DNA from 2 places in the Streptomyces sp. NEAU-sy36 genome. Region 2 is predicted to be linked to the other one. Evidence: predicted binding sites of a transcription regulator. Region 2 holds the regulator's gene; the other holds the start of a gene.
What was found. Region 2 encodes HrcA, which represses chaperone genes, less so after heat shock. Its sites were predicted from a motif close to TTNGCACTCNGNNNNNCNGAGTGCNAA; they were not measured.

Region 1: the regulator HrcA is predicted to act here: its motif matches at 4,312-4,338, upstream of groES (co-chaperone GroES).

Annotation. Positions count from the first base shown of each region.
Region 1 is NZ_CP058977.1:7,565,291-7,580,865, reverse strand. It holds gene HZZ00_RS33130 (LacI family DNA-binding transcriptional regulator) at 1-17, shown strand, start outside; gene HZZ00_RS33125 (LCP family protein) at 129-1,178, shown strand; gene HZZ00_RS33120 (methyltransferase domain-containing protein) at 1,226-2,419, opposite strand; gene HZZ00_RS33115 (polysaccharide deacetylase family protein) at 2,511-3,452, shown strand; gene HZZ00_RS33110 (polysaccharide deacetylase family protein) at 3,472-4,278, shown strand; gene groES (co-chaperone GroES) at 4,485-4,793, shown strand; gene groL (chaperonin GroEL) at 4,917-6,545, shown strand; gene HZZ00_RS33095 (DUF3293 domain-containing protein) at 6,578-7,138, opposite strand; gene HZZ00_RS33090 (ester cyclase) at 7,250-7,702, opposite strand; gene HZZ00_RS33085 (SDR family oxidoreductase) at 7,779-8,552, opposite strand; gene HZZ00_RS33080 (MOSC domain-containing protein) at 8,615-9,283, opposite strand; gene HZZ00_RS33075 (LysR family transcriptional regulator) at 9,363-10,265, shown strand; gene HZZ00_RS33070 (WhiB family transcriptional regulator) at 10,373-10,702, opposite strand; gene HZZ00_RS33065 (response regulator transcription factor) at 11,084-11,695, shown strand; gene HZZ00_RS33060 (sigma-70 family RNA polymerase sigma factor) at 12,403-12,990, shown strand; gene guaB (IMP dehydrogenase) at 13,119-14,621, shown strand; gene HZZ00_RS33050 (GuaB3 family IMP dehydrogenase-related protein) at 14,728-15,575, shown strand, end outside.
Region 2 is NZ_CP058977.1:1,193,992-1,209,566, forward strand. It holds gene lepA (translation elongation factor 4) at 1-1,021, shown strand, start outside; gene HZZ00_RS05360 (long-chain fatty acid--CoA ligase) at 1,291-3,165, shown strand; gene HZZ00_RS05365 (SpoIIE family protein phosphatase) at 3,347-5,167, shown strand; gene hemW (radical SAM family heme chaperone HemW) at 5,211-6,443, shown strand; gene HZZ00_RS05375 (DUF3097 domain-containing protein) at 6,544-7,353, opposite strand; gene HZZ00_RS05380 (MBL fold metallo-hydrolase) at 7,388-8,110, opposite strand; gene hrcA (heat-inducible transcriptional repressor HrcA) at 8,274-9,290, shown strand; gene dnaJ (molecular chaperone DnaJ) at 9,291-10,427, shown strand; gene HZZ00_RS05395 (nitronate monooxygenase) at 10,767-11,840, shown strand; gene HZZ00_RS05400 (16S rRNA (uracil(1498)-N(3))-methyltransferase) at 11,837-12,583, shown strand; gene HZZ00_RS05405 (VOC family protein) at 12,603-12,995, shown strand; gene HZZ00_RS05410 (hypothetical protein) at 13,110-13,649, shown strand; gene HZZ00_RS05415 (S41 family peptidase) at 13,695-15,575, shown strand, end outside.

The sequences.
Region 1 (15,575 bases), 6.4 Mb from region 2:
TGCGGCCGACGGAGTGACCGAAATTTTCGGCACCGGTACCGGGGCGCCTCCATGAATATTCCGGAAGAAAACCAAATCGTGATGCTTCAGCTAACGGTCCGCTAATAATTCGGACCTATGTTCCTGTCGTGACGCGACACGAGGAGCACGGCGACGCGGACATACGCGTGCGCCGGCGATCGAGAACGCTGCGGATCGCCGGTCTGACCCTGGCGACCGCCCTGGTGCTGGCCACGGCCACCGCGGGCTATGCGTACTGGCATCTCAACCACAACATCAGAAGCGTCGACATCAACAGCGCGCTCGGCGACGACCGTCCGGCCCCCGCTCCGGCCGCGAGCGCGTCCTCGGCCGCCGCGCCGCTCCCGTCCGGCGCCCTGAACATCCTGGTCCTCGGCTCGGACTCGCGCAGCGGCGAGGCCGACAAGGAACTGGGCGGCGGCGACAGCGAGGGCGCCCGCTCGGACACCGCGATGGTGGTGCACATCGACGCGGGCCGCACGGCCGCCACCGTGGTCAGCATCCCGCGCGACACCCTCGTCACCCGCCCGTCCTGCCCGCTGCCCTCCGGCGGCGCGACGGCGGTGGCGTACGGCTCCATGTTCAACAGCGCCTTCTCGGTGGGCGGTCCGGTGTGCGCGGTGAAGACGGTCGAGTCGGTCACCGGTGTGCGCATGGACCACTTCGTCGAGATCGACTTCGCCGGTTTCGCGAGACTGGTGGACGCGCTCGGCGGGGTCGACGTCACCACGAGCCAGGACATCGACGACGACAAGAGCCACCTCCATCTGAAGGCGGGCCCCCACCACCTCGACGGCAAGCAGGCGCTGGCCCTCGCGCGCACCCGGCACGGCATCGGCGACGGCAGCGACCTGGGCCGCATAGGTCTCCAACAGCTTTTGGTGAAGGCCCTGTTGGAACAGATCTCCGGCACGGACCTGCTCACCGACCCGGCCAGGCTCTACCGGGTCGCCGACGCGGTCACCGCGAGCATCACCACCGACACCGGCCTGGACTCGCTCGCCGAACTGACCAGCCTGGGCAAGAGCCTGAAGGGGCTGAGCGCCGACCACGTGAAGACGGTGATGATGCCGGTCGTCCAGGCACCCTCGGACCCCAACCGGGTGATCGCGAAGGAGCCGGACGCGCAGGACCTGTGGGAGTCCCTGCGCCGCTGATCCCGTGACCGGGGGCCTGCCGGGGACACGGGCCGCCGAACGGCCCGTCAGGGGGCCGCCGGCGGCCGGGCGGGACCGCCGATCAGCATCGTGGGCGCGCCCGCCACCCGGGTCAGGAACACGGTCGCCGCGTTGGGCCCCTGCGGCTTGACCTTGCGGCGCAGCTCTTCCGGCTCGACCGCCGACCCCCGCTTCTTCACGGTCAGCGTGCCGACCTCGCGCTCGCGCAGCAGCGCCTTCAGCTTCTTCACGTTGAAGGGGAGCCGGTCGGTGATCTCGTAGGCGGTGGCGTACGGAGTGGGGTGCAGCGCGTCGGCGGTGATGTAGGCGATGGTCTCGTCCAGGAGCCCCCCGCCGACCTCCTCGGCCACCTCGGCGACCAGGTGCGCGCGGATCACGGCGCCGTCCGGCTCGTACAAGTACGGTCCGACCGGCCGGACTCCGGGATCCGGCAGCCCCCGTCCGAGCAGTGTGCGCGGGCCGGGCAGCAGGGTGGCGCGCACCGCGCCCGGCGACCCGGTGCCGAACCAGAGCACCGCCTCCTTCACATCGCCGCCGTCGGAGATCCACTCGGCCTCGGCCTCCGGGGGCACCGCCTCGTGCGGCACGCCCGGGGCGATCTTCAGCGCGGCGTGCGGTGCCCGGAGCGCGGCGGACACCGCCCACGACAGGGGCGGCGAGTACGCCTCGGGATCGAAGATCCTCCCGCCGCCCCGCGCCGAGGTGCCCCGTCGCGCGGGATCGACGAACACGGCGTCGTACCCGGCGGTGTCCACCTCGGTGACGTCGGCCTCGCGCACCTCGATCAGGTCGGCGAGCCCGAGGGCCTCGGCGTTCGCCCGCGCCACGGCCGCCGTCAACGGGTCCCGGTCCACGGCGAGCACCCGGATGCCGGCCCGCGCCAGCGCGATGGCGTCCCCGCCGATCCCGCAGCACAGGTCCGCCACCGAGGTCACCCCGAGATCGGTCAGCCGCCGCGCCCGGTACGCCGCCACACCGGCCCGCGTCGACTGCTCGACCCCGTTCGGGGTGAAGAACATCCGCTCCGCGTCCGCCTTCGCGAACTTGGCCGCCGCCCGCTGCCGCAGCCGGGCCTGGCCGAGCGCGGCCGACACCAGTGCGGCCGGGTGGTCGCGGCGCAACCGGGTGGCGACGGCCAGTTCGTCGGCCGGGGCGGTGTCGCGGACCTCTTCGAGGAGGGCCCGGCCTTCGGGGGTGAGGAGGGGAGCGAGGTCGTTCACCGGGTCATTGTGGGCCAGTCGGTGGATGGTGCGCCTCCGGGCGGCGTTGTCGGCCGGGGTGCGGGGGCGGGGCCTGCGAAGATCCAGCACCATGCGACTAGTAGTACAAAATGACAAAAATCGGGTACGGGACGCTCGGAGCCGGTCGCGCGGGCGGGGCCTCGCCCTCGGCTGCGGCGCCGCGGTCCTCGCCTCCACCGCCCTCGTCACCGGCTGCTCCGACGCCGGTTCCCCCGCCCCGCGCCCGGCCGCGGGCCAGGGCGGTGCCGCCGCCCACGCCCCGGACGCCCGTGCCGCGCGGGCCGCGGAACACGCCCGGCTGGTCGCCGCGGCCAAGAGATGGGGCCTGGACGAGGTCCCGCTCTCGCCCCCGCCGCCACCCGCGAAGAAGCCCCGCATCACCGCGCGCGCGGGCTTCGAGGTGGACCACCAGGAGGACTGGGACCTGCCCCCCGTCTTCACGACCGTCCCCACCGCCGACAAGGTCGTCTTCCTCACCATCGACGACGGCTCGGAGAAGGACCCCCGGTTCCTGGAGATGATGCGGGACCTGAAGATCCCCTACACCGCGTTCCTCAGCGACTACCTGGTCAAGGACGACTACGGCTACTTCCGCAAGGCCCAGTCCTACGGGAACTCCGTCAACAACCACACCCTGCACCACCCCTACCTGCCGGGGCTGTCCTACGACGAGCAGCGGCACGAGATCTGCGACATGCAGGACATCATGCAGAAGCAGTACGGCAAGCGCCCCACGCTCTTCCGCCCGCCCTACGGCAACTACAACCAGGACACCCTGGTCGCCGCCAAGTCCTGCGGCATCAAGTATGCGCCGATCTGGAACGAGGAGGTCTACGTCGACCACTGGGAGTTCCGCGAGGACGACCAGCAGCTGCGCCGCGGCGACATCGTGCTCACCCACTTCCGGGGCCGCGGCGACTGGGACGGCACGATGGTCGACGACATGCGCCGCTTCCTCAACAAGGTCACCCGCGAGGGCTATGCCGTGGCCCGCCTGGAGGACTACCTGTGAGCCGGCCGGGGGACCCCAGGTGAGCCGACCGGGGGAGGGCCGGCGGGCGGTCCGCGAGCGGCGCGGCCCGGGCCGCGCCGCGGCCGGTGCCGTGGCGCTGTGCTCGCTGCTCCTGCTCGTGGGCTGCGCCCAGTCCGTCGACCCCATCGAACGGCTGGGCAGGAAGGCGGCCGAGGGTGTGCACCCGCACGCCCCCGCGTCCCTCCAGCCCTACCGCCGCTGGGGCCTGACCGCTCCGCTCGCCCGTCCCCCGGTGCCCGCCGCCCGCCCCCTCGCGGCACGTACGGGCCCCACCCCGCTGCCCCCGGTCGTGGACCACGTCCCCACCCGCGACCGGGTCGTCTTCCTCACCTACGACGACGCCGGGCAGGACCCCGGCTTCACCGCCATGGTCCGCCAACTCCGGCTGCCGGTGAGCCTCTTCGTCCCCGACGGCACCCGGCCGGACGACCTCGCCAGGCTCCGCGCCGCCGGCGCCGCCGTGGAGAACCGCGCCCCCGGCCGCCCACCGCTGGCCGGCAGGCCGTACACCGCCCAGCGCGCCGCGATCTGCGCCCGCCGGGACCGGCTGCGCGCCCGCCTCTTCCGCCCGCCCGGCGGCGCCTACGACCGCACCACCCGGCGCGCGGCGGCCGGCTGCGGCATCACCGCCCTCACCCTCTGGCGCGCCGCCCTGACCCCCGCCGGGCTGACCTATCCCCGGGGTCCCCACCACCTCCGCCCCGGTGACATCGTCCGCGTCACCCCCGGGGCCCCCGCGTCCCCTCTCCTGCGCGGCCTCCAGCGGCGGAACCTGACGGTGGGCCGCCTGGAGGACTACCTGTAGAGGACCGGGAACGGCCGACGCGCCACGACGTCATTGGCACTCCGCTTGACCGAGTGCTAATCGCAGTCATAGTCTCGGCTCTGGCACTCCCCCCTGGAGAGTGCCAACAACGCGACGGGCAGGTCCGGCACCCGCGACGACGGATCGACCTGGTCGCCACCTCAGACAGTTAACCCCGTGAGATCTCCGAAGGGGGAGGTCGGATCGTGACGACCGCCAGCTCCAAGGTTGCCATCAAGCCGCTCGAGGACCGCATCGTGGTCCAGCCGCTGGACGCCGAGCAGACCACGGCCTCTGGCCTGGTCATCCCGGACACCGCGAAGGAGAAGCCCCAGGAGGGCGCCGTCCTCGCCGTGGGCCCGGGCCGGTTCGAGAACGGCGAGCGCCTTCCGCTCGACGTCAAGGTCGGCGACGTCGTCCTCTACAGCAAGTACGGCGGCACCGAGGTGAAGTACAGCGGCGAGGAGTACCTCGTCCTCTCGGCTCGCGACGTTCTCGCGATCATCGAGAAGTAATCACCCCGAGCAAACCTTTGCTTTGAGCTGCGCCCCTGGCCCCCCGCGACCGATAACGAAGCCGGGCGCCCGGGGCGCAGTTCGTCTTTTAACCCACAGATTTCCGAGAGGGCTCCCGCTGTCATGGCGAAGATCCTGAAGTTCGACGAGGACGCCCGTCGCGCCCTTGAGCGCGGCGTCAACAAGCTGGCCGACACGGTGAAGGTGACGATCGGCCCCAAGGGTCGCAACGTCGTCATCGACAAGAAGTTCGGCGCCCCCACCATCACCAACGACGGCGTCACCATCGCCCGCGAGGTGGAGATCGAGGACCCGTACGAGAACCTCGGCGCGCAGCTCGTGAAGGAGGTGGCGACCAAGACCAACGACATCGCGGGTGACGGCACCACCACCGCCACCGTGCTCGCCCAGGCGCTGGTGCGCGAGGGCCTGAAGAACGTCGCCGCCGGTGCCTCCCCGGCCGCCCTGAAGAAGGGCATCGACGCCGCGGTGAAGGCCGTCTCCGACGACCTGCTCGCCACCGCCCGTCCGATCGACGAGAAGTCCGACATCGCCGCCGTGGCCGCGCTGTCCGCCCAGGACCAGCAGGTCGGCGAGCTGATCGCCGAGGCCATGGACAAGGTCGGCAAGGACGGTGTCATCACCGTCGAGGAGTCCAACACCTTCGGTCTGGAGCTGGACTTCACCGAGGGCATGGCCTTCGACAAGGGCTACCTGTCCCCGTACTTCGTGACCGACCAGGAGCGTATGGAGGCCGTCCTCGACGACCCGTACATCCTGATCAACCAGGGCAAGATCTCCGCCATCGCGGACCTGCTGCCGCTGCTGGAGAAGGTCATCCAGGCCGGCTCCTCCAAGCCGCTGCTGATCATCGCCGAGGACATCGAGGGCGAGGCCCTGTCGACCCTGGTCGTCAACAAGATCCGCGGCACCTTCAACGCCGTCGCGGTGAAGGCCCCCGGCTTCGGCGACCGCCGCAAGGCGATGCTCCAGGACATGGCCGTCCTCACCGGCGCCACCGTCATCTCCGAGGAGGTCGGCCTCAAGCTCGACCAGGTCGGCATCGACGTGCTCGGCTCCGCCCGCCGCGTCACCGTCACCAAGGACGACACCACGATCGTCGAGGGTGCCGGCAAGGCCGAGGACCTCAACGGCCGCGTCGCGCAGATCAAGGCCGAGATCGAGAACACCGACTCCGACTGGGACCGCGAGAAGCTCCAGGAGCGCCTCGCGAAGCTGGCCGGCGGCGTGTGCGTGATCAAGGTCGGCGCCGCCACCGAGGTGGAGCTGAAGGAGAAGAAGCACCGTCTGGAGGACGCCATCTCCGCGACCCGCGCCGCGGTCGAGGAGGGCATCGTCTCCGGTGGTGGCTCCGCGCTCGTCCACGCGTCCAAGGTCCTGGAGGGCAACCTCGACAAGACCGGCGACGAGGCCACCGGTGTCGCCGTGGTCCGCAACGCGGTCGTCGAGCCGCTGCGCTGGATCGGCGAGAACGCCGGCCAGGAGGGCTACGTCATCGTCTCCAAGGTCAAGGACCTCGACAAGGGCCAGGGCTACAACGCCGCCACCGGCGAGTACGGCGACCTGATCAAGGCCGGCGTCATCGACCCGGTCAAGGTCACCCGCTCCGCCCTGGAGAACGCCGCCTCCATCGCCTCCCTGCTGCTCACGACCGAGACCCTGGTCGTCGAGAAGAAGGAAGAGGAAGAGCCGGCCGCCGCCGCGGGTCACAGCCACGGCCACGCCCACTGACACGAGACCGGTGAACTCCGGTAGTCGTTAGGTCACTTCGCCCCGTCGCCCTGCGGCGGGGCGAAGTGCTGCCCGGGGGCCGGTCGGAGCGGGCCTCGGCCGGCCGGCCGCGAGCGGGCGCGGCCCCGTGCGGAGGCCGCCCAGCCGCTCACCGACACGGCACCGGTGCCGCACGCGAGGACACGCCAGGCGCCGGGGGTCCAGGCGAAGACCGCGTCCTGCCCGAAGCGGCGGCCCAGTGCGCGCGCCGCGGCGTCGCCCAGCCCGACGACGGCGACGCTCTCCTCTTGGTGCGTACCGCCCGGGTCGCCGCCCGCCGCGGGCCACCGGAGGAGACCGAGGCGACGGACCTCGTCGAGCAGCAGGCGGTGGGCGCGCGCGTTGGCGTCGGCGGACACGGTACGGGCCCCCGGGTTCCAGGCGGTGATCACATGGACGGCCGCGCCGCCTGCCGCTTCCGGGAAGCACCCCTCGGCCGTGCCGAAGGCGCGCGGCTCGACACGGACCGTTCGCCCGGGAAGGCGGATGTCGACGACCGCGGTCCGGTAGTGGTCCCAGTTCCGGGGCGGGACGGTCGCGCCGGTGACGTGCACAAGGGCCTCCTGAAGAACGAAGACCCCCTTACCGGACGCGCAGGGAGATCGGTGGTCGTCCGCAAGATGCCATGATCGCGGCCCCGGTGCAAGAGGTGCCGGACCGCGGTGTCACTGCTCCAACTCGTCCAGCGCGCCCAGCTGTTCCATCAGCCCCAGCTGGTCGTGCTGCCACCAGAGTTCGGTGATCTTGCCGTCGGCGCCGAGGCGGAAGAAGGTCGTCCCGGTCATGGCGACACGGCGGCCGGTGGGGGCGATGCCGAGGAACTCGCCGGTGTGGGTGGCGCGCCAGGTCCAGCGGGCGCAGGCGCGGTCGCCCTGGGCGAGGAGGTCCTCGACGGTGAACGCGGCGTCGAAGGCGGCGTGCCACATGCGGTGCTCGGCGCGGATGTTGTCCAGGCCGATGGTGTCCTGCGGGTTCATCGGGTCGTGGCTGTGCGCGTCCTCGTCCAGCAGGTCGTTGAGCGGGGGTGGCTCACCGGGGGCCGTGAGCGTGGTGAAGAACCGCCGTACGGTGTCCTCGGCCGTCCCTCTGTCCCGCCGTACCGCGTCCAGGTCCGTCATGGCGCCGCCTCCGGCCTCGCTGGTCCCTCCATTTTCCCACCGGACCGCCGACGGCACCCGTTCGCGCGCGGGCCGCCTACCGCGGCCCGTACTTGCGGCCGGTGCGGGAGGTGACGCCGCCCAGCAGCCCGCGCGGGGTGACCTTCACCAGGCCCATCAGCGCCTTGTAGCGGGGGTCCGGGATGGACAGCGACCTGCCCCGGGCCAGGTCGGTGAGGGCCGCGGCGACCAGCTTGTCGGCGTCCAGCCACATCCAGCCCGGGATGTTGTCCGTGCCCATCCCGGCCCGCTGGTGGAACTCGGTGCGCACGAAACCCGGGCACAGGGCCATCAGCCGTACGCCGGTGCCGGCCAGGTCCCGCGCCGCGCCCTGGGTGAACTGCACGACCCACGCCTTGGAGGCGCCGTAGGTGCCGCGGGGCACGAAGGCGGCCACCGAGGCGACGTTGACGATGCCGCCCCGGCCCCGCTCGCGCATCGGCTCGGCCGCCGCCGAGGTCAGCCGCAGCACCGCCTCGCAGTGCACCTTGAGCATCGTCAGCTCGTCCGCCATGGAGACCTCGAGATAGCGGCCCTTGTTGCCGAAACCGGCGTTGTTGATCAGCAGGTCGACCGGGTTCCTGCGGTCGCCGAGCCGGTCGGCGACCGTCTCGATGCCCTTGTCCTCGGACAGGTCGGCGGCCAGCACCTCCGCCTCGATGCCGTGCCGGTCGTGCAGCTCGGTCGCCTGTTCGCGCAGCCTCCTGGTGTCGCGCGCCACCAGGACGAGGTCATGCCCGTCAGCCGCCAGCCGCCGCGCGAACGCGGCACCGATCCCCGCGGTCGATCCCGTAATCAGAGCCGTTGTCATGACCCAAGCGTAGTGACTGCGGGCTTGCGGAGCAGCGGCGTCCACCATGCGGTGACGGGCGCTCAGGGGGTCCGCGCCGCCACGTACTTCCGGGCCGCGGCCAGCGCCTCCGGGTGCAGGGCGTCGGCCGCCGCGAGCAGCCGGGGCAGCAGTTCCCGCTCCGTGGTGGTGGCGCGGAACTCCATCGCCGCGGTCACCCCGTGCCCGGGCCGGTGGACGATCTCGACCGGGTCGCCCGCGCGTATCTCGCCCGGCTCGATCACCCGGAGGTAGGCACCGGTCGCGCCCTTCCGGGTGAACCTCTTGACCCAGCCGCGTTCGCCCAGATGGCCCTGGAAGGTGCGGCACGGGATGCGGCCCGAGGTGACCTCCAGGACCACCGTCGCACCGATCCGCCAGCGCTCGCCGATCAGCGCCCCGGAGACCTCCAGGCCGCCGGTCGTGATGTTCTCCCCGAAGCAGCCGTTGGCCAGCGGGCGGCCCAGCTCGCGCTCCCAGTGGTCCAGGTCCTCGCGCGCGAACGCGTACACCGCCTGGTCGTCACCGCCGTGGTGGCGCAGGTCGCACACCGCGTCCCCGGCCAGCCCGCTCCCGCCGGTGCCCTTGGGGCCCGGCGCGGACACCCGCACCGGCCCGGTCACCGGCCGCTTGTCGATGCCGGTGACGCCCTCCGCCTGGTCCGTGTACGGCACCGGGCGCGGCCGCCCGACGTTCACCGAGAGAAGCTCCATGGCCGAACCGTACGAGATCTTCCTCAAAGCGTCGAGCGATTATCCGGCGACTCCCCCAAGCCTGCCTTATGCTTGAGGGGTGATCGAGGCCCGTCATCTCCGCGTCCTGCGCGCCGTCGCCACCACCGGCTCCTTCTCCGCCGCCGGGCGCGAGCTGGGCTGCACCCAGCCCGCCGTCAGCCAGCAGATGAAGGCCCTGGAGGCCTCGGTCGGCACCCCGTTGCTGGTCCGCACCGGCCGCGAGATGCGGCTGACCCAGGCCGGCGAGGCACTGGTCCGGCACGCCTCCGGCATCCTCGCGGGACTCACCGCCGCCGAGGAGGAGGTCGCCGCCATCGCGGGCCTGCGGGCCGGCCGGGTCCGCCTGGTCTCCTTCCCGAGCGGCAGCTCCACCCTCGTCCCCACCGCCCTGGCCGCCCTGCGCGCCGCCCACCCCGGCACCCGGGTCTCCCTGGAGGAGGCCGAGCCCCCGCGCTCCGTCGAACTGCTGCGCGAGGGCGACTGCGACCTCGCACTGGCCTTCCGCTACGAGGGGGCGGCGGTCACCGAGGACTGGGACGACCTGGTCGTGCGCCCCCTGCTGACCGACCGCCTGGTGGCCCTGGTGCCCGAGCGGCACCGGCTCGCGGGCGCCCGGAGCGTCGCCATCGGGGAGCTGGCCGAGGAGCCCTGGATCGCGGGCTGCCCGCGCTGCCGGGGCCAGCTGGTGGAGGTCTGCGAAGGAGCCGGGTTCGCGCCGCGCATCGACTTCGCCACGGACGACTACCCGGCGGTGGCCGGTCTGGTGGGCGCGGGACTGGGCGTGGCCGTACTGCCGCAGCTGGCGGTGGAGTCGGTACGGCCGAGGGGGGTGCGCACGGTACGGCTGGAGCCGGCGGTGCGCCGGGAGATCGTCGCGCTCACCCTGCCCGACCTGGCGCAGGTGCCGGCGGTGGCGGCGACGCTGGAACAGCTGGGCCGCGCCGCCGGCCGCGCGGGGTAGCGCGGAAGAGGGGTCACAGAGTCGCGGGCACGCGTTCGGCGTGCCCGGAGTGGAGTGGAGACATCAGCGCACCCGACGGGCCGCGGGTGCGATGCAGAAACGTTCCTTCACTGATCCTGGGCGGTGTCGCCGCTGGTGGTCGAGGCAGCCACCAGGCGGTTGCGCGCCCGTCCCATCAACTCTTCGCGCTCATCCTCGGTCAGGCCGCCCCAGACGCCGTACGGCTCGCGCACGGCAAGCGCGTGCGCCGCGCACTCCGCACGGACCGGGCACCTCATGCAGACCTCCTTGGCCGAGTTCTCGCGAGCGCTCCGAGCCGCCCCGCGCTCGCCCTCCGGGTGGAAGAAGAGCGAGCTGTCCACCCCGCGGCAAGCAGCCAGCAGCTGCCAGTCCCACAGGTCCGCGTTCGGTCCGGGAAGGCGGGAGAAATCTGCCATTACGTGACCCCTTGTAGCCGTTCTGGGCGGATACGGTGGCAACGACCGTACATCTCCGGTCTAAGGAGATGTAAATATGACTCATTGCGAATCTAGCCCCGAACACTACGAAACGGGAAGAAAAGCAGCTGAATGGGTCATAGGTTGTGATGAAAAGTTGAGGGTCCGTTGGGCATGTCTGCACCGTGTCGGTGCCCTCACGTAGAGTGCCGATGACGGTATGCAGCCCCGTAACTCTTTCGAGTGACCGTCGTTGAGAGTGCGGAGGCGGTTGAAAAAACAAGGGCTCGGGCAGGCGTCCGAGACGGTCGACCGCACAGGTGACGATTCCGTACCAGCCTGGAGGCTCAAGGTGACGCGCATCAGCTGCGGAGGGCGGTCATGACATCCGTCCTCGTCTGCGACGACTCCCCGCTTGCCCGAGAAGCGCTCCGCCGCGCGGTGGCGACCGTGCCCGGCGTCGAGCGTGTGACGACGGCGGCCAACGGCGAGGAAGTCCTCCGCCGCTGGGGCGCCGACCGCTCCGACCTCATTCTCATGGACGTCCGCATGCCCGGCCTGGGCGGCGTCGAGACCGTGCGCCGGCTGCTGTCCGCCGACCCGGGCGCCCGGATCATCATGCTCACCGTGGCCGAGGACCTCGACGGTGTGGCCCTCGCGGTCGCCGCCGGCGCCCGGGGCTACCTGCACAAGGACGCCTCGCGCGCCGAACTGCGGGCCACGGTGACGCAGGCCCTGGCCGACCCCACCTGGCGGCTGGCCCCGCGCCGGCTCCGCTCGGCCGAGATGGGCGCCGCGCCCACGCTCACCGCGCGGGAGATCCAGGTCCTGGAAGGCATGAGCCACGGACGCTCCAACGCCGAGATCGGCCGCGAGCTGTTCCTCTCCGAGGACACCGTGAAGACCCACGCCCGGCGCCTGTTCAAGAAGCTCGGCGCCTCGGACCGCGCCCACGCGGTGGCCCTCGGCTTCCGCTGGGGCCTGGTCAGGTAGGACGACCCGGCAAGCCCCGCGCGGCAGGTCGCGCGGGGCCGGGCAGCTCTCCCGGGGCGCGCCCGCGTGCTCTCCCGTGCCCGGGTGACCGGCCGGGAGCGGAACCGTGGCCCGAGCCGTCCGGGCGTTCGGCGGACACACCGCGCGATGGCGGAACCGGCCGCGTCGTGACGTACCGGCCGGAGGCTTCCCGCGCGCGGGAGCCGGTGACGGTGCCGCGATGCCGGTGCCGGGCCCGTCGGCTTCCGTGCCGCCCGTGCGCGGCGGCGAGCCCTGCCGGCTGCCCCGCGTCGGCGCCGGCGGTGGTGCCGGGACTCTGGCGGCCGTCCCGCGTCGTGCCGGTGCCGCGACCCTTTCGGCCGCCCGCGCCGGTACCGGTTTCCCGCACCCGTCGGCCTCCCCGACGGGCCTCGGCGTCGGCCGAGGTCACCGCTCCGGAGCCGCCCGGCGGGCACCGCCTACGCTCCCGTCCAAAGGGGTGTTCGACAGGTGCCGGGCGGCGGTGTGCGGGCCGGCCCACCGGACGGGCGCTGCTCGTTTCGGCGCGGATGCCGCATCCTTGAGGTGTGGAGTCTCTCGGGGACGAGTCGGTCGAGCGGAAGGGGAGGGCGCAGGGAATGAGTGCCGGCGCACCTGCTCATAACGCTTCGGTGCACAACCATCAGCACGATGCGACGGACCGGACGGCCACAAGGCACCATGGACCGATGCGCGACGACGAGGCGGGCACGGCCCAGGGGTCGATCGGTGCGCTCGTGCTTCGTGCCGTCGACGGGGACGAGCAGGCCACCCACGATCTGCTCGCGCACGTTCACCCGCTGGCGCTGCGCTACTGCCGCACCCGGCTGTCCCGGCTGCCCGGCGACGCGCGCCACTTCGTGGAGGACCTCGCCCAGGAGGTCTGCGTGGCGGTGCTGCTCGCACTGCCCCGCTACCGCGACACCGGGCGCCCCTTCGAGGCGTTCGTCTTCGCCATCGCCTCCCACAAGGTCGCCGACCTCCAGCGCGCCGCCATGCGGCACCCGGGTTCCACGGCGGTGCCCTCCGACGAGATGCCGGAGCGGCCGGACGACTCGCTCGGCCCGGAGGAGCGCGCCCTGCTCAGCAGCGATGCCGAGTGGGCCAAGAAACTGCTCGCCAACCTGCCCGAGAACCAGCGCGAACTGCTGCTGCTGCGCATCGCGGTGGGCCTCACGGCGGAGGAGACGGGGCAGATGTTGGGAATGTCACCCGGAGCGGTCCGGGTCGCCCAGCACCGGGCCCTCAGCCGGCTGAGAGCGCTGGCCGAGCAGTAGCGGGAACTTCCCGGGAACACCGTATGAACATACGAAGCCGAAGGTGATCTTCCGCCGTGGAATTTGCTGGCCGCGCTTCCCGTTAGCATGGACATCCGCACCGATCAAGGCCATTTGGGGAAGGTGTCATGACTGCCAACGTCGACGGAGTGCCCGGTAAATTCGCGACACTCGGGCTGACCTACGACGACGTGCTGCTGCTGCCGGGCGCCTCCGAGGTGCTCCCCAACGCGGTCGACACCTCGTCCCACATCTCGCGCAACGTCCGCGTCAACATCCCGCTGCTGTCGGCGGCGATGGACAAGGTGACCGAGTCGCGCATGGCGATCGCCATGGCCCGCCTCGGCGGCGTCGGCGTGCTGCACCGCAACCTGTCCGTCGAGGACCAGGTGAACCAGGTCGACCTGGTGAAGCGGTCCGAGTCCGGCATGGTCACCGACCCGATCACGGTGCACCCCGAGGCCACGCTCGCCGAGGCCGACGCCCTGTGCGCCAAGTTCCGCATCAGCGGTGTCCCGGTCACCGACCCGGCCGGCCGTCTGCTGGGCATCGTCACCAACCGCGACATGGCCTTCGAGAGCGACCGCACGCGCCAGGTGCACGAGGTCATGACCCCGATGCCGCTGGTCACGGGCAAGGTCGGTATCTCCGGCCCCGAGGCCATGCAGCTGCTGCGCAAGCACAAGATCGAGAAGCTGCCGCTGGTCGACGACGAGGGCGTCCTCAAGGGCCTGATCACCGTCAAGGACTTCGTCAAGGCCGAGCAGTACCCGAACGCCGCCAAGGACGCCGAGGGCCGCCTGCTCGTCGGCGCCGCCGTGGGCGCCAGCCCCGAGGCGCTGGAGCGCGCCCAGGCGCTCGCCGAGGCCGGCGCGGACTTCCTGGTCGTCGACACCTCGCACGGCCACAACAGCAACGCCCTCAGCTGGATGTCGAAGATCAAGTCCAGCGTGAACGTGGACGTGATCGGCGGCAACGTCGCCACCCGCGACGGCGCCCAGGCGCTCATCGACGCCGGTGTCGACGGCATCAAGGTGGGTGTCGGCCCGGGTTCGATCTGCACCACGCGCGTGGTCGCCGGCATCGGCGTCCCGCAGGTCACCGCCATCTACGAGGCGTCCCTCGCCGCGCGTCCGGCGGGCATCCCGCTGATCGGCGACGGCGGCCTGCAGTACTCGGGCGACATCGGCAAGGCCCTCGCCGCCGGTGCCGACACGGTGATGCTGGGCAGCCTGCTCGCGGGCTGCGAGGAGTCGCCGGGCGAGCTGCTGTTCATCAACGGCAAGCAGTTCAAGTCGTACCGCGGCATGGGCTCGCTGGGCGCCATGCAGTCCCGCGGCCAGGGCAGGTCCTACTCGAAGGACCGCTACTTCCAGGCCGAGGTGGCGTCCGACGACAAGCTGGTGCCCGAGGGCGTCGAGGGCCAGGTGCCCTACCGCGGCCCGCTCTCCAACGTGCTCCACCAGCTCGTCGGCGGCCTGCGCCAGACCATGGGCTACGTGGGCGCCGCCACCATCGCCGAGATGGAGTCCAAGGGCCGCTTCGTGCGGATCACCTCGGCGGGCCTCAAGGAGAGCCACCCGCACGACATCCAGATGACGGTCGAGGCGCCGAACTACAGCGCCAAGTAACCACCAGGCCGTACCGAAGGCGGCCCCGGGGCATCCGGGGCCGCCTTTGTCGTACCCGTCGGCGATACTGGAAGGCGCTGAAACGCATCAGGGAAAGGCCACAGACGTGACTGAGATCGAGATCGGGCGCGGCAAGCGCGGCCGCCGGGCGTACGCCTTCGACGACATCGCCGTCGTCCCCAGCCGCCGTACGCGGGACCCGAAGGAGGTCTCGATCGCCTGGCAGATCGACGCCTACCGCTTCGAGCTGCCCTTCCTGGCCGCCCCCATGGACTCCGTGGTCTCCCCGGCCACCGCGATCCGCATCGGCGAGCTGGGCGGCCTCGGCGTCCTCAACCTCGAGGGCCTGTGGACCCGGTACGAGGACCCGCAGCCGCTGCTGGACGAGATCGCCGAGCTGCCGGCCGAGCGCGCCACCCGCCGCCTGCAGGAGATCTACGCGGCGCCCATCAAGGAGGAGCTGATCGGCGCCCGCATCAAGGAGGTGCGCGACTCCGGCGTGGTCACGGCGGCCGCGCTCTCCCCGCAGCGGACCGCCCAGTTCTCCAAGGCGGTCGTGGACGCGGGCGTGGACATCTTCGTCATCCGCGGCACCACGGTCTCCGCGGAGCACGTCTCGTCCTCGCACGAGCCGCTGAACCTGAAGCAGTTCATCTACGAGCTGGACGTCCCGGTGATCGTCGGCGGCTGCGCCACCTACACCGCCGCGCTGCACCTGATGCGCACCGGCGCGGCCGGTGTGCTGGTCGGCTTCGGCGGCGGCGCCGCGCACACCACGCGCAACGTGCTGGGCATCCAGGTCCCGATGGCCACGGCCGTCGCGGACGTGGCCGCGGCCCGCCGCGACTACATGGACGAGTCCGGCGGCCGGTACGTGCACGTCATCGCGGACGGCGGTGTCGGCTGGTCCGGCGACCTGCCCAAGGCGATCGCCTGCGGCGCCGACGCGGTGAT
Region 2 (15,575 bases):
CCAGTCCAAGGTCGGTGACACCGTCACCAGCCAGAACAAGGGCGCCACCGAGGCCCTCGGCGGTTACAAGGACCCCAAGCCGATGGTGTTCTCGGGCCTGTACCCGCTGGACGGCTCCGACTACCCGGAGCTGCGCGAGGCGCTGGACAAGCTCCAGCTCAACGACGCCGCCCTCGTCTACGAGCCGGAGACCTCCGCCGCCCTCGGCTTCGGCTTCCGCGTCGGCTTCCTCGGCCTGCTGCACCTGGACGTGATCCGGGAGCGTCTGGAGCGCGAGTTCGGCCTCGACCTGATCGCCACCGCCCCCAACGTGGTCTACCGCGTGGTCATGGAGGACGGCAGCGAGCACACGGTCACCAACCCGAGCGAGTTCCCCGAGGGCAAGATCGACGAGGTCTTCGAGCCGGTCGTGCGGGCGACGATCCTCGCGCCCACCGAGTTCATCGGCGCGATCATGGAGCTGTGCCAGACCCGGCGCGGCACCCTGCTCGGCATGGACTACCTCTCCGAGGACCGTGTCGAGATCCGCTACACCCTCCCGCTCGCGGAGATCGTCTTCGACTTCTTCGACCAGCTGAAGTCCAAGACCCGCGGCTACGCCTCGCTCGACTACGAGCCCACCGGCGAGCAGGCCAGCAGCCTGGTCAAGGTGGACATCCTGCTGCACGGCGACAAGGTCGACGCCTTCTCGGCGATCACCCACAAGGACCAGGCGTACGCGTACGGCGTACGGCTCGTCGCCAAGCTCAAGGAGCTGATCCCGCGGCAGAGCTTCGAGGTGCCGGTGCAGGCCGCCATCGGCTCCCGGGTCATCGCCCGCGAGACCATCCGCGCCATCCGCAAGGACGTCCTCGCCAAGTGCTACGGCGGTGACATCTCCCGTAAGCGCAAGCTGCTGGAGAAGCAGAAGGAAGGCAAGAAGCGGATGAAGATGGTGGGTTCGGTGGAGGTTCCGCAGGAGGCCTTCATCGCGGTCCTGTCCAGCGATGACAGCGCGGGGTCGGGCAAGGGCAAGAAGTAACCGGGGTCGGCATTCGGTCACATGCCCAAAACGGACAGCAGGGGGCCCGTCGTGCGAAAGCGCGGCGGGCCCCGCGCGTACCCGGCGCCGCCCAGGGGCGCGAGCGCGGGGAAAGAGACAGGCCGAAGCCCCTTACGCAGCGGGCACTCGCGCCTTACCCTGATGCCTGCTCGATAGTTACTCGCGAGTTAAACAAGCCCGAACACCACCGTGAGTTAACCCAGCCGCACCGAGTACCAGCCGCGCTGTCGCGGGCCCCGGAGGATGTCGTGAGCGACACACAGACCCTGATCGAGAACCGTCCGCCGTCCGTCGCGGCCCTCTTCCTGGAGCGCGTGGCGGCCACACCGGACGCCGAGGCCTACCGCTACCCGGTGCCGCCCGCGTCCGGCCAGGGGCCCGACGACTGGAAGTCGCTGAGCTGGGCGGGGGCGGCCGAGCGGGTCTACGCCATCGCGGCCGGTCTGATCGAGCTGGGCATCCAGCCCGAGCAGCGGGTGGCGCTGGCCTCCTCCACCCGGGTGGAGTGGATCCTCGCCGACCTCGGCATCATGTGCGCCGGCGGCGCCACCACCACGATCTACCCGCAGACCAACGCCGACGAGTCCGCGTTCATCCTCTCCGACTCCGAGAGCCGGGTGCTGATCGCGGAGGACGCCGCGCAGGTCGCCAAGGCCGCCGAGAAGCGCGCCGAGCTGCCGGAGCTGACCAAGGTCGTCGTCATCGACCCGGCGGGCGTGGACGGCGACGACTGGGTGATCACCCTGGACGAGCTGGAGAAGCGCGGCGCGGCCCATCTGGAGCAGCACCCGGAGCTGATCAAGGAGCGGGTCGGCGCCCTCGCCAAGGACCAGCTCGCCACCCTCATCTACACCTCCGGCACCACCGGCCGCCCCAAGGGCGTGCGCCTGCCGCACGACAACTGGTCGTACATGGCCAGGGCCATCTCCGCGACCGGGCTGCTCGGCCCCGACGACGTGCAGTACCTGTGGCTGCCGCTCGCGCACGTCTTCGGCAAGGTGCTCACCTCCGGGCAGATCGAGATCGGTCACGTCACCGCCGTGGACGGCCGCGTCGACAAGATCATCGAGAACCTGCCGGTGGTGCGGCCGACCTACATGGCCGCGGTGCCGCGCATCTTCGAGAAGGTCTACAACGGCGTCGCCGCCAAGGCCCGCGAGGGCGGCGCGGCCAAGTACAAGATCTTCCAGTGGGCCGCCGAGGTCGCCCGCGAGTACGCCAGGACGGAGCAGGACAACTTCCGGCGCACCGGCAACCGCACCGTGCCCTTCGGCCTGGCCGCCAAGCACAAGGTCGCCGACACCCTCGTCTTCGCCAAGATCCGCGAGGCCTTCGGCGGCCGGCTGCGCGCCTGTGTCTCCGGCGCGTCCGCGCTCGCCCCGGAGATCGGCTTCTTCTTCGCCGGCGCCGGCATCCACATCCTGGAGGGGTACGGCCTCACCGAGTCCTCCGCGGCCTCCTTCGTGAACCCCGGCGAGGCCTACCGCACGGGCACGGTCGGCAAGCCGCTGCCCGGCACGGAGGTGCGCATCGCCGACGACGGCGAGATCCTGCTGCGCGGCCCGGGCATCATGCAGGGCTACCACAAGCTGCCCGACAAGACCGACGAGGTGCTGGAGTCCGACGGCTGGTTCCACACCGGTGACATCGGCGAACTCTCGCCCGACGGCTATCTGCGCATCACCGACCGCAAGAAGGACCTCATCAAGACCTCCGGCGGCAAGTACGTCGCCCCGGCGGAGGTGGAGGGCCAGTTCAAGGCGGTCTGCCCGTACGTCTCCAACATCCTCGTGCACGGCGCCGACCGGAACTACTGCACCGCCCTCATCGCCCTGGACGAGGACGCGATCATGGAGTGGGCGAAGGAGAACGGCCTGGAGGGCAAGCCGTACGCCGAGGTCGTCGCCGCCCCGGCGACGGTCGAGATGGTCGACGGCTACGTACAGCAGCTCAACGCCGGGCTCCAGCGCTGGCAGACCATCAAGAAGTTCCGGCTGCTGCCGCGGGACCTCGACGTGGAGCACGGCGAGATCACGCCGAGCCTGAAGCTGAAGCGGCCGGTGGTGGAGCGGGAGTACAAGGAACTCATCGACGAGATGTACGCCGGGACCCGCGAGAAGTAGCGGACGCGGGAGCCGCGGCGGGACGCGGGGGAGCGGCGGGGCGGGCGGGGCCGAAAGGAAGGGAGCGCTCGAAAGGCGCCGCCTTTCAGTCCCGTCGTAGCACGGTTCTCGGCCAGGAGTGGGCAGTTCGGTGACTTCACGCTTATGCGTGACGCCCTTCTGTCACCCTGGCCGCATGGACATGGCGGCCATACCCACCCAGTGGGAGACCGAGGGCCGGGGCGCCGGGGCGCGCGGCCACGTCACGCTGCCCGGCAGCCCGGTCGCGCCGGGCTCGGCGCGGGCCCTGGTGCGGGCCGCGCTGGCCGAGGCGCCCGGAGTCGCGCCCCGGCTGCTGGACGACGCGCTGGCGGTCGTCAGCGAGCTGGTCACCAACTCCGTGGTGCACGCCGGCACCGAGATGGACCTGGACTGGTGCCTGGAGGAGGACGGCGCGTTCGTGGTCGAGGTCGGCGACCGGCACCCGGCCCGGCCGCCGCGCGACGCGACCGCGGGCGAGCCGCCGTACGAGATCCCGGAGTACGGGCGGGGGCTGCGGCTGGTCGGCGCGCTCGCCGAGTCCTGGGGTGTCACCTACCGCACCGGCGCCAAGTCGGTGTGGGCCAGGCTGCCGCCGGGCGGCAAGGAGACCCCGGCCGGCGCCCGGGATCAGGACGCCCTGGAGGTCGCCGAGGACCTGGCCCCGCAGGCGCAGCGCGCCGACAGCGACCGGGACTGGCTCGGCCGGGGCGCGCTGTCCTTCCTCGCCGAGGCCTCCGACCTGCTCGCCGGGCAGCTGGACGAGAACCTGGTCACGGCCCTCACCGGCCAGCTGATCGTGCCCCGGCTCGCCGACTGGTGCGCGGTGTGGCTGGAGGACGAGGCGTCGGCGCGCGGCGGGTCGTACGACGGCCCCGCCCGGGTCTGGCACGCCAGCGAGAACCGCATCGAGGAACTGCGCGGCGCGCTGGAGAAGGAGCCGCCGCGGACGGGGGACGCGGTGGGGTTCGGCCCCGAGCCGTACCCGTGGCCCGGCGCCTCGCTCGGCCCGCAGGGCGCCGACGGCACGGCGCTGGCGTACCGGCTGGTCGCGGGCGGGCGGCCGCTCGGCACGCTGGTCATCGGGCGGTGCGGGCTCACGCGCTTCCCGGACGAGATCACCGGGCTGGTCGAGGACCTGGCCCGCCGGGTGGCGCTCGCCATCGGCGCGGCCCGGCAGTACGCCCGCCAGGCCACCATCAGCGCGGTGCTCCAGCGGGGCCTGCTGCCCGGCGCCGTCGCGGAGATCCCCGGGATGAGCAGCGCGCTGGTCTACGAGCCCTGCGACAAGAGCGGGCCCAGCGGCGACTTCTACGACCTGTTCCCGGCGGGTGACGGCCGCTGGTGCTTCGCCATCGGCGACGTGCAGGGCAAGGGTCCGGAGGCGGCGGTCGTCATCGGCCTCGCGCGGCCCTGGCTGCGGCTGCTGGCCCGCGAGGGCTACCGGGTGGCCGACGTGCTGGACCGCCTCAACCAGCTCCTCCTGGACGACGCCACCGAGGCGGCGGACGCCGCGGCCCGCGCGCTGGTGGTCGCCGACGGCCTGGCCGTGGCGCCAGGGGAGGGCCCGCAGACCCGCTTCCTGTCCTTGCTCTACGGCGAGCTGATCCCGTTCGACGGCGGGGTCCGCTGCACCCTGGCCTCCGCCGGGCACCCGCTCCCGCTGGTCCTCGGCCCCGACGGCGCCGTGCGCACCGCGGCCCGCCCGCAGACCCTGCTCGGCGTGGTCGAGGACGAGACCTACGTCAGCGAGACGCTGGACCTGCTGCCCGGCGACAGCCTGCTGTGCGTCACCGACGGGGTGACCGAGCGGCGCTGCGGCTCCCGCCAGTTCGACGACGCCGACGGCCTCGCCGACGCCCTGGCCTCCTGCGCCGGCCTCACCGCGGAGGAGATCGCGGAAAGGATCCGCCACCTGGTGCACACCTTCGGCGAGGCCCCGCCGGAGGACGACCTGGCGCTGCTGGTGCTCCAGGCGGGATGAGACGGCGGCCGGGGGAGCGCGGCGGTGCTGGACAATGGGTCGTATGCCTTCCGCACTCCCCGACGGTGAGCCCGTTCCCGACGACGGCGCGTTGCCCGCACACGCGCTCGCCGGGGCGGTGGAGCGTCCGCTCGGTTTCTATCTGCACGTGCCGTACTGCGCGACCCGCTGCGGCTACTGCGACTTCAACACCTACACCGCGACCGAGCTGCGCGGCACCGGCGGGGTGCTCGCCTCCCGCGACAACTACGCGGACACCCTCACCGACGAGATCCGGCTCGCCCGCAAGGTGCTCGGCGACGATCCGCGCCCGGTCCGCACGGTCTTCGTCGGCGGCGGCACGCCCACCCTGCTGGCCGCCGACGACCTCGTACGGATGCTGGCGGCGATCCGCGACGAGTTCGGGCTGGCCCCGGACGCCGAGGTCACCACGGAGGCGAACCCCGAGTCCGTCGACCCCGCCTACCTCGCGGCCCTCCGGGAGGGCGGCTTCAACCGGATCTCCTTCGGCATGCAGAGCGCGAAGCAGCACGTGCTGCGGGTCCTGGACCGCACCCACACCCCCGGGCGCCCCGAGGCGTGCGTGGCGGAGGCGCGTGCGGCGGGCTTCGACCACGTCAACCTCGACCTGATCTACGGCACCCCGGGCGAGAGCGACGACGACTGGCGGGCCTCCCTCCAGGCGGCGATCGGCGCCGGCCCCGACCACGTCAGCGCCTACGCGCTCATCGTGGAGGAAGGCACCCAGCTCGCCCGCCGGATCCGCCGCGGCGAGGTCCCGATGACCGACGACGACGTGCACGCCGACCGCTATCTGATCGCCGAGGAGACGCTCTCCGCCGCGGGCTTCGCCTGGTACGAGGTCTCCAACTGGGCCACCTCCGCGGCCGGCCGCTGCCTGCACAACGAGCTGTACTGGCGCGGCGCGGACTGGTGGGGCGCCGGGCCGGGCGCCCACTCGCACGTGGGCGGCGTCCGCTGGTGGAACGTCAAGCACCCCGGCGCCTACGCCGCCGCCCTGGCCGCGGGCCGCTCCCCGGGCGCCGGCCGCGAGGTACTGACCGCCGAGGACCGCCGCGTCGAGCGCATCCTGCTGGAGCTCCGGCTCCGCGAGGGCGCGCCGCTGGACCTGCTGAAGGAGGCGGGCCTCACGGCCGCGCGCCGGGCCGTGGCGGACGGACTCCTCCAGGAGGGCCCCTACGCCGAGGGCCGCGCCGTGCTCACCCTGCGCGGCCGGCTGCTCGCCGACGCGGTGGTGCGGGACCTGGTGGACTGACCACCCCGACGGCCTGGTGGACCGATCCGCCCGGCGACCCGGAGGACCGGGCCACCCGCCCCCGGAGGGGTCAGGCCAGGCGACCTGGTCCCCGGAGGGGTCACGCCCCGCCGCCCGTGACGAAGTCGATCAGCTCCTCCACGCGTCCCAGCAGCTCCGGCTCCAGGTCCTTGTAGGAGCCGACCCGCTTGAGGATCGCCTGCCACACCGCGCCGGTGTTGTCCGACGGCCAGCCGAGGGCGCGGCACACGCCCGTCTTCCAGTCCTGGCCGCGGGGCACGGCGGGCCAGGCGGCGATGCCCAGGGAGGCGGGTTTCACCGCCTCCCAGATGTCGATGTAGGGGTGGCCCACGACCAGGGCGTGCTCGCTGGTCACCGACTCGGCGATGCGCCATTCCTTGCTGCCGGGCACCAGGTGGTCCACCAGGACGCCGAGCCGGGCGTCGGGGCCGGGGCCGAAGTCGGCGACGATCGAGGGCAGGTGGTCCACGCCCTCCAGGTACTCCACGACCACGCCCTCGATGCGCAGGTCGTCGCCCCAGACCTTCTCGACCAGCTCGGCGTCGTGCCGCCCCTCGACGTAGATACGGCCGGCGCGGGCCACACGGGCGCGGGCGCCGGGCACCGCGACCGAACCGGATGCCGTGCGGGCGGGACGGGCCGGGGCGGCGGCGGGGCGCACGAGGGTCACCGGGCGGCCCTCCAGCAGGAAACCGCGGGGCTCCAGCGGGAAGACGCGGTGCTTGCCGAAGCGGTCCTCCAGCGTGACCGTGCCCGCCTCGCAGCGGATCACCGCGCCGCAGAACCCGGTGCCGGGCTCCTCCACGACCAGGCCCGGCTGCGCGGGCACCTCCGGCACCGGCTGGGACTTCTTCCAGGGCGGGGTGAGGTCGGAGGAGTACTGGCGCATTCGGATGACGATAGGAGAAGAGCGGGGCGGGCGCTCACGACACGCCGAAACGGGCGGCCAGGGCGTCCCGTTGGCGCCGTACGAAGGCCGCGTCCACCACCGCTCCGTGACCGGGCACGTACAGCGCGTCCTCGCCGCCCAGCGCCAGCAGCCGGTCCAGCGCGGCCGGCCAGCGGGACGGTACGGCGTCCGGGCCCGCCTGGGGCTCGCCGGACTCCTCGACCAGGTCGCCGCAGAACACCACCTCTCGCTCGCCCGGCACCAGGACCACCAGGTCGTGGGCGGTGTGGCCGGGGCCGACGTTGGCCAGCAGCACCTGGCGGCCCCCGCCGAGGTCCAGGGTGCGCTCCCCGGAGACCAGGTGCCGCGGCGGGACCAGCGCCAGCGCCGCCTCCTCCGCGTCCGCCGCCGGCAGCCCGTGGTGGACGGCGTCGTGGCGCAGCGCGTCGCGCTCGCCGGCGAGCACCGCCTCCGCGCCCACCGCCGCGTACACCGCCGCCCCCGCGAACGCGGCGGCGCCGAAGACGTGGTCGAAATGGGCGTGGGTCAGCGCGAGATGGGTCACACGGCCGCCCGCCAGTTCCTCCGCCGCCGCCCGCAGCCGCGCCCCCTCGCCCAGGCTCGACCCGGCGTCCACCATCAGCGCCGTGTCCGCGCCCAGGACCAGCCCCGCCGTGCAGTCCCAGCCCGGCAGGCGGCACCGCCCGACCCCCGTGGTCAGCCGCTCCCATCCCCGCTCTTCCCAAGTCACCGTCATACCGCGACGCTAGCCCCACGAGCGGTCACGGGGGCACCGACCTTGCCCGGTGCGTACCCCACGGCCGTACACTGGGCCGGGGAACGCTGGCACTCGCACGCGAAGAGTGCCAGGCGCCCGAACCGAGGGACAGAAGGGGACGACGTGCTGGAGGTGCGCGCGAATGCTGAGTGAACGCAGGCTTCAGGTGTTGCGCGCCATCGTCCAGGACTACGTCGGCACCGAGGAGCCGGTCGGGTCGAAGGCCCTGACCGAGCGGCACAACCTCGGCGTCTCCCCGGCCACCGTGCGCAACGACATGGCGGCCCTGGAGGACGAGGGGTTCATCGCCCAGCCGCACACCAGCGCGGGGCGCATCCCCACCGACAAGGGCTACCGGCTGTTCGTCGACAAGCTCGCCGGCGTCAAGCCGATGACCGCGCCCGAGCGGCGCGCGATCCAGAACTTCCTGGACGGCGCCGTCGACCTCGACGACGTGGTGGCGCGCACGGTACGGCTGCTCGCGCAGCTGACCCGGCAGGTCGCCGTCGTGCAGTACCCCTCCCTGACCCGGTCCACCGTGCGGCACGTGGAACTGCTCGCGCTCGCCCCGGCGCGCGTGATGCTGGTGCTGATCACGGACACCGGCCGGGTCGAGCAGCGGATGGTGGACTGCCCGGCGCCGTTCGGCGAGGCGTCCCTGGCGGATCTGCGCGCGCGGCTGAACAGCCGGGTCGCGGGCCGCCGGTTCGCGGACGTGCCGACACTGGTCGAGGACCTGCCGGACGCCTTCGAACCCGAGGATCGGGGTACGGTCTCCACGGTGCTCTCCACTCTTCTGGAGACACTGGTCGAGGAGAACGAGGAGCGGCTGATGATCGGCGGCACCGCCAATCTCACCCGTTTCGGACACGACTTCCCCCTGACGATCCGGCCCGTCCTGGAGGCGCTGGAGGAGCAGGTCGTGCTCCTCAAGCTCCTCGGCGAGGCGAAGGATCCGGGCATGACCGTGCGCATCGGGCACGAGATCGCCCACGAAGGACTCAACTCAACCTCCGTGGTGTCGGTGGGCTACGGTTCGGGCGGCGAGGCGGTTGCCAAGCTCGGCGTGGTCGGACCGACCCGCATGGACTACCCGGGAACGATGGGAGCGGTACGCGCAGTGGCACGGTACGTCGGACAGATCCTGGCGGAGTCGTAAGTGGCCACGGACTACTACGCCGTTCTCGGCGTGCGCCGCGACGCGTCGCAGGATGAGATCAAGAAGGCGTTCCGCCGGCTCGCGCGCGAGCTGCACCCGGACGTCAACCCCGATCCGAAGACCCAGGAGCGGTTCAAGGAGATCAACGCCGCTTACGAGGTGCTGTCGGACCCGCAGAAGAAGCAGGTCTACGACCTCGGCGGAGATCCCCTCTCGCAGTCCGGCGGCGCCGGCGCGGGCGGCTTCGGAGCCGGTGGCTTCGGCAATTTCTCCGACATCATGGACGCGTTCTTCGGCACGGCGTCGCAGCGCGGGCCGCGCTCGCGCACCCGGCGCGGCCAGGACGCGATGATCCGGATCGAGGTGGAGCTGGACGAGGCGGCCTTCGGGACCACCAAGGACATCCAGGTCGACACCGCGGTCGTCTGCAACACCTGCAACGGCGAGGGCGCGGCTCCGGGCACGTCCGCGCAGACGTGTGACATGTGCCGCGGCCGCGGCGAGGTCTCGCAGGTCACCCGGTCCTTCCTGGGCCAGGTCATGACCTCGCGGCCGTGCCCCCAGTGCCAGGGCTTCGGCACCGTGGTGCCGACCCCGTGCCCGGAGTGCGCCGGCGACGGCCGCGTCCGCTCGCGGCGCACGCTGACGGTGAAGATCCCGGCCGGTGTCGACAACGGCACGCGGATCCAGCTCGCGGGCGAGGGCGAGGTCGGCCCCGGCGGCGGTCCGGCCGGCGACCTGTACGTCGAGATCCACGAGCTGCCGCACAGCACCTTCCAGCGCCGCGGCGACGATCTGCACTGCACGGTGACGATCCCGATGACCGCGGCGGCCCTCGGCACCAAGGTGCCGCTGGAGACTCTGGACGGCCTGGAGGAGGTCGACATCCGGCCCGGCACCCAGTCCGGCCAGTCGATCCCGCTGCACAACCGGGGCGTCACGCATCTGCGCGGCGGCGGCCGGGGCGACCTGGTCGTCCACGTCGAGGTCCAGACGCCGACCAAGCTGGACCCCGAACAGGAGCGCCTGCTGCGCGAACTCTCCAAGCTGCGCGGCGAGGAACGCCCCCAGGGCCAGTTCCAGCCGGGGCAGCAGGGCCTGTTCTCGCGGCTGAAGGACGCGTTCAACGGTCGCTGACGCCGCTGTCCGGAGCCGTGGCCGGGGGACCGGGGGTCGTCCCCCGGGCGGGCACAGCCGGCCGGGGCAGCAGGGTCTGTTCTCGCGGCTGAAGGACGCGTTCAACGGTCGCTGACGCCGCTGTCCGGAGCCGTGGCCGGGGGTCCGGGGGTCGTCCCCCGGGCGGGCACAGCCGGCCGGGGCAGCAGGGTCTGTTCTCGCGGTTGAAGGACGCGTTCAACGGGCGCTGACCGGGCCGGGACGGCGGACGTCCGCGGCGCGCTGACCGGGCGCGTAGTGGAATATGCCGATGCGGACGCCCGATTCGGACTTGTTCGGAGGACGTGACACCATGCGGTCATGTCCTCCGCACTGACCGATCTTCTCCCCCACCCGATCGTGCAGGCACCCATGGCGGGCGGCGTCTCCGTGCCGGAGCTCGCCGCCGCGGTGTCCGGGGCCGGCGGGCTCGGGTTCCTGGCCGCCGGGTACAAGACCGCCGACGGCATGTACCAGGAGATCAAGCGGCTGCGGGGACTCACCGACCGCCCCTTCGGCGTCAACGTGTTCATGCCGCAGCCGGAGCACGCGGAGAGCGGCGCGGTGGAGGTCTACGCCCATCAGCTCGCCGGCGAGGCCGCCTGGTACGAGACCGAGCTGGGCGATCCGGACGGCGGCCGCGACGACGGCTACGACGCCAAGCTCGCCGTACTTTTGGACGACCCGGTACCCGCGGTCTCCTTCCACTTCGGCGTGCCGAGCCCCGAGGCGCTGGAGCGGCTGCGGCGGGCCGGCACGGTCACGCTGGTCACCGCCACCACCGCCGAGGAGGCCCTCGCGGTGGAGCGGGCCGGAGCGGACGCGGTGATCGCCCAGGGGGTGGAGGCCGGCGGCCACCAGGGCACCCACCGGGACATCGCGGAGAACGACGGCACCGGCATCGGACTGCTGTCGCTGGTCGCCCAGATCCGCGAGGCCGTGGGCATCCCGGTCGTCGCCGCGGGCGGCATCATGCGCGGCAGCCAGATCGCCGCCGTCCTCGCGGCGGGCGCGAGCGCGGCCCAGCTGGGCACCGCGTTCCTCGCCACGCCCGAGTCCGGTGCCCCCGCGGTGCACAAGGAGGCGCTGACCAATCCGCTGTTCGCGCGCACCGAGCTGACCCGCGCGTTCTCCGGGCGCCCGGCACGCGGACTGGTCAACCGCTTCCTGCGCGAGCACGGCCCGTACGCGCCCGCCGCCTACCCCGAGGTCCACCACCTCACCTCCCCGCTGCGCAAGGCCGCCGCCAAGGCCGGGGACGCGCAGGGCATGGCACTGTGGGCGGGCCAGGGCCACCGGCTGGCCCGGGACCTGCCCGCCGGGCGGCTGGTCGAGGTGCTCGCGGACGAACTCGCCGAGGCCCGCGCCGCGTTGGCGAAGGACGGTGCCCGGTGACCGCCCCGGTCTTCGTCGTCCCCGGCTTCGACGCGGACGGCGGCCGGTACGTCCTGGACGGCCCCGAGGGCCGGCACGCGGTGTCCGTGAAGCGGCTCCAGCCCGGCGAGGAGGTCGTGCTCACCGACGGCGCCGGGCGCTACGCGGTGTGCGAGGTGATCGGCAGCGAGGGCAAGGACCGGCTGCTCGTCCACATGAGCGGGATCCACGAGGAGGCCGCGCCGAGCCCCCGGATCACCGTCGTCCAGGCCCTGCCCAAGGGCGACCGGGGTGAGCTGGCCGTCGAGACGATGACCGAGGTCGGCGTCGACGCGATCGTGCCGTGGCAGGCCGCGCGGTGCATCACGCAGTGGAAGGGCGACCGGGGCCTCAAGGCGCTCGGCAAGTGGCGGGCCACCGCCCGCGAGGCCGGCAAGCAGTCCCGGCGGGTGCGTTTCCCCGAGGTCGCGGACGCGGCGACGACCAAGCAGGTGGCCGCGCTGCTCGCCGATGCGGACTTCGCCGGGGTGCTGCACTCCGACTTCGAGCACGTCAGCGAGCCGCTGGCCACGGCCGAGCTGCCCGCGCGGGGCGAGATCGTACTGGTCGTCGGCCCCGAAGGGGGCGTCTCCCGCGACGAGTTGGCGCTGTTCGAGGAGGCGGGCGCGAAGGCGTACGTGCTGGGCCCCAGCGTGCTGCGCACCTCCACCGCCGGTACCGCCGCGGCGGCCCTGCTGCTGGGACGCACCGGCCGCTGGTCCTGAACCTCAACCGGGAGACTCCGTGGAACTGGCCCAAGTACGCCTGCTGGTCACCGACTTCGCCGCCTGCTACCGCTTCTACGCCGACGTCCTCGGCCTCAAGCCGCAGTCCGGCGCGAGCGAGGGGCCGTACGAGAAGTTCAGTCCGCACACCGGCTCGGCGGGCATCGCCCTCCAGGACCGCGCCATGATGGCCGGGGTGCTGCCCGAACTGGCCGGTGCCGCGACGGGCCACCGCTCCCTGGTGGTGCTGCGGGTGGACGACCTCGACGCCTACTGCGCCGGCCTCGCCGCCCGGGGCGCCACCCTCCTGCACGGCCCCGCCCCGATGACCGACCGCATGCGCGTGGCCCACCTCAAGGACCCCGAGGGCAACCTGGTCGAACTCCAGGAGTGGCTGCTGCTGCGCGGCTGACACCCCGGGCGCCGCGACCGGCCGGGGCCCCGGTCCGGGACGCGGGCCGCCGAACGGGTGAGTGATCGGGCGCGGGCTTCCGGCGCGGCCGTGCGCGGTGGCAGTCTGCCGTGCATGGGGGCATTCATGTGGATCCGGGCCCGGCGCCGGGCGATCGGCGTCGCCGCACTGGTGCTCGCCGGCGCGGGCGCCCTGGTGGCCTGCGAGCCCGATCAGCTCGGGCCGGCGACCGTCGCCTACACCACCGACGGCACGGCGACCGCGGAGCTGACCCGGCAGCACGTCGACGTCGGCTGGCTGACCTGCGGCGGCGACCGGGGCGGCGGTGCCGCGGTGGCGGCGTCCGCGCCGGGCGCGAGCGCCGTGGTCGCCGTCGACTGCCAGGGCGAGACCAGGGACCGCCGCAGGATCACCGTCAACGGAGAGGTGACCAGGGCCGTCGACGGCGCCTGTGTGCGCGGGGACCTGCGGGCCAGGGTGGGCGGCAGACAGGTGTTCCACGTCAGCGGGCTCGGCGACTGCGGTGCCGCGCCCGGCCCGGCGTACCGGCCGTCGTACACCCCCGTCGACCCGCGCCCCGCCGTGACGGTCACCGTCACCCGCACCGTCTGGTGCACGGGTGATCCCGCCTGCCCGCCGGCCCAGGGCAAGTGATCGGAAAAGGACCCGCGAACGGCGTCCGCTGCGTATGGTGACGGGGTGACTCAGGGCGCTTCGACAGGAACCTCCGGCTACCTCCGATTCCCGCACCTGCACGGCGACTTGGTGACCTTCGTCGCCGAGGACGACGTCTGGCTGGCCCCCCTCGACGGGGGCCGCGCCTGGCGGGCCAGCGCGGACAACGTGCCCGTGGACCACCCCCGCATCTCGCCCGACGGCACCACCCTCGCCTGGACCTCCACCCGCGACGGCGCCCGCGAGGTGCACATCGCCCCCGTCGAGGGCGGCCCCGCCAAACGCCTGACCCACTGGGGCAGTTCGCGGACCCAGGTGCGCGGCTGGACCCCCGCGGGACAGGTCCTCGCCCTGAGCACCGCCGGTCAGCCCAGCCTGCGCCGCTCCTGGGCCCGCGCCGTCCCGCTCGACGGCGGACCCGCCGCCACCTTGCCCTACGGCCCGGTCGGCGACGTCGCGTTCGGCCCGCACACCGTGCTGCTGTCCGCCCCCATGGGCCGCGAGGCCGCCTGGTGGAAGCGCTACCGGGGCGGCACCGCGGGCAAGTTGTGGATCGACCGGGAGGGAACCGGGGAGTTCGTCCGGCTGCACGAGGAACTGGACGGGAACATCGAACACCCCGGCTGGGTCGGCGACCGCATCGCCTTCCTCAGCGACCACGAGGGCACCGGCGCCGTGTACTCCTCCCGCGCCGACGGCTCCGACCTGCGCCGCCACTCGCCGCTCGACGGCTTCTACGCCCGCCACGCCACCACCGACGGCACCCGCGTCGTCTACTCCAGCGCCGGCCGGCTCTGGCTGCTGGACGACCTCGACGGCGCGACCCCGCGCCCCCTGGACATCCGCCTCGGCGGCCCCCGCGTGGACCTCCAGCCCTTCCAGACGAGCACCTCCCGCTGGTTCGGCTCGGCCGCGCCCGACCACACCGCGCGGGGCAGCGCGGTCGCCGTGCGCGGCACCGTCCACTGGGTCACCCACCGCGCCGGGCCGGTGCGCGCGCTCGCCGCCGAACCCGGCGTCCGCGCCCGGCTGCCCCGCACCTTCCGCGCCGACGGCGAGGAATGGGTGGTGTGGGTGACCGACGCCGAGGGCGAGGACGCCCTGGAGTTCGCGCCCGCCACCGGCCTCGCCCCCGGCGCCACCCCGCGCCGGCTGGCCGCCGGACGGCTCGGCCGGGTCCTCGCGCTCGCCATGGCGCCCGACGGCAGCCGCGCCGCCGTCGCCTCCCACGACGGCCGGCTGCTGCTGGTCGAGCGGGAGACCGGCGAGGTCCGCGAGGTCGACCGCAGCGAGGACGGCGACGTGCGCGACCTGGCCTTCTCGCCCGACTCCGCCTGGCTCGCCTGGAGCCATCCCGGCCCGCGCCCGCTGAGCCAGCTGCGCCTCGTCCACACCAGCGACCTGACCGTCAGCGAGGCCACCCCGCTGCGCTTCCGGGACCACGCGCCCGCCTTCACCCTGGACGGCAGGCACCTCGCCTTCCTCTCCAACCGCTCCTTCGACCCGGTCTACGACGAACACGCCTTCGACCTGGCCTTCGTGGAGGGCACCCGGCCCTACCTGATCACCCTCGCCGCCACCACCCCCTCCCCGTTCGGGCCGCAGCGCCACGGCCGTCCCTTCGAGACCTCCGACAAGGAGGAGACCCCGGACAGCGAGGGCGTGCCCACCACCCGGATCGACCTCGACGGGCTCGCCGACCGCATCGTGCCCTTCCCGGTGGAGGCCGCCCGCTACTCCCACCTGCGCGCCGCCAAGGACGGCGTGCTCTGGCTGCGGCACCCGCTGCACGGCGTCCTCGGCGCCTCCCGCGCCACCCCCGACGACCCCGACCCGCACACCGAGCTGGAGCGCTACGACCTCGTCCAGCAGCGCCTGGAGCACCTGGCCGCGGACGCCGACCGG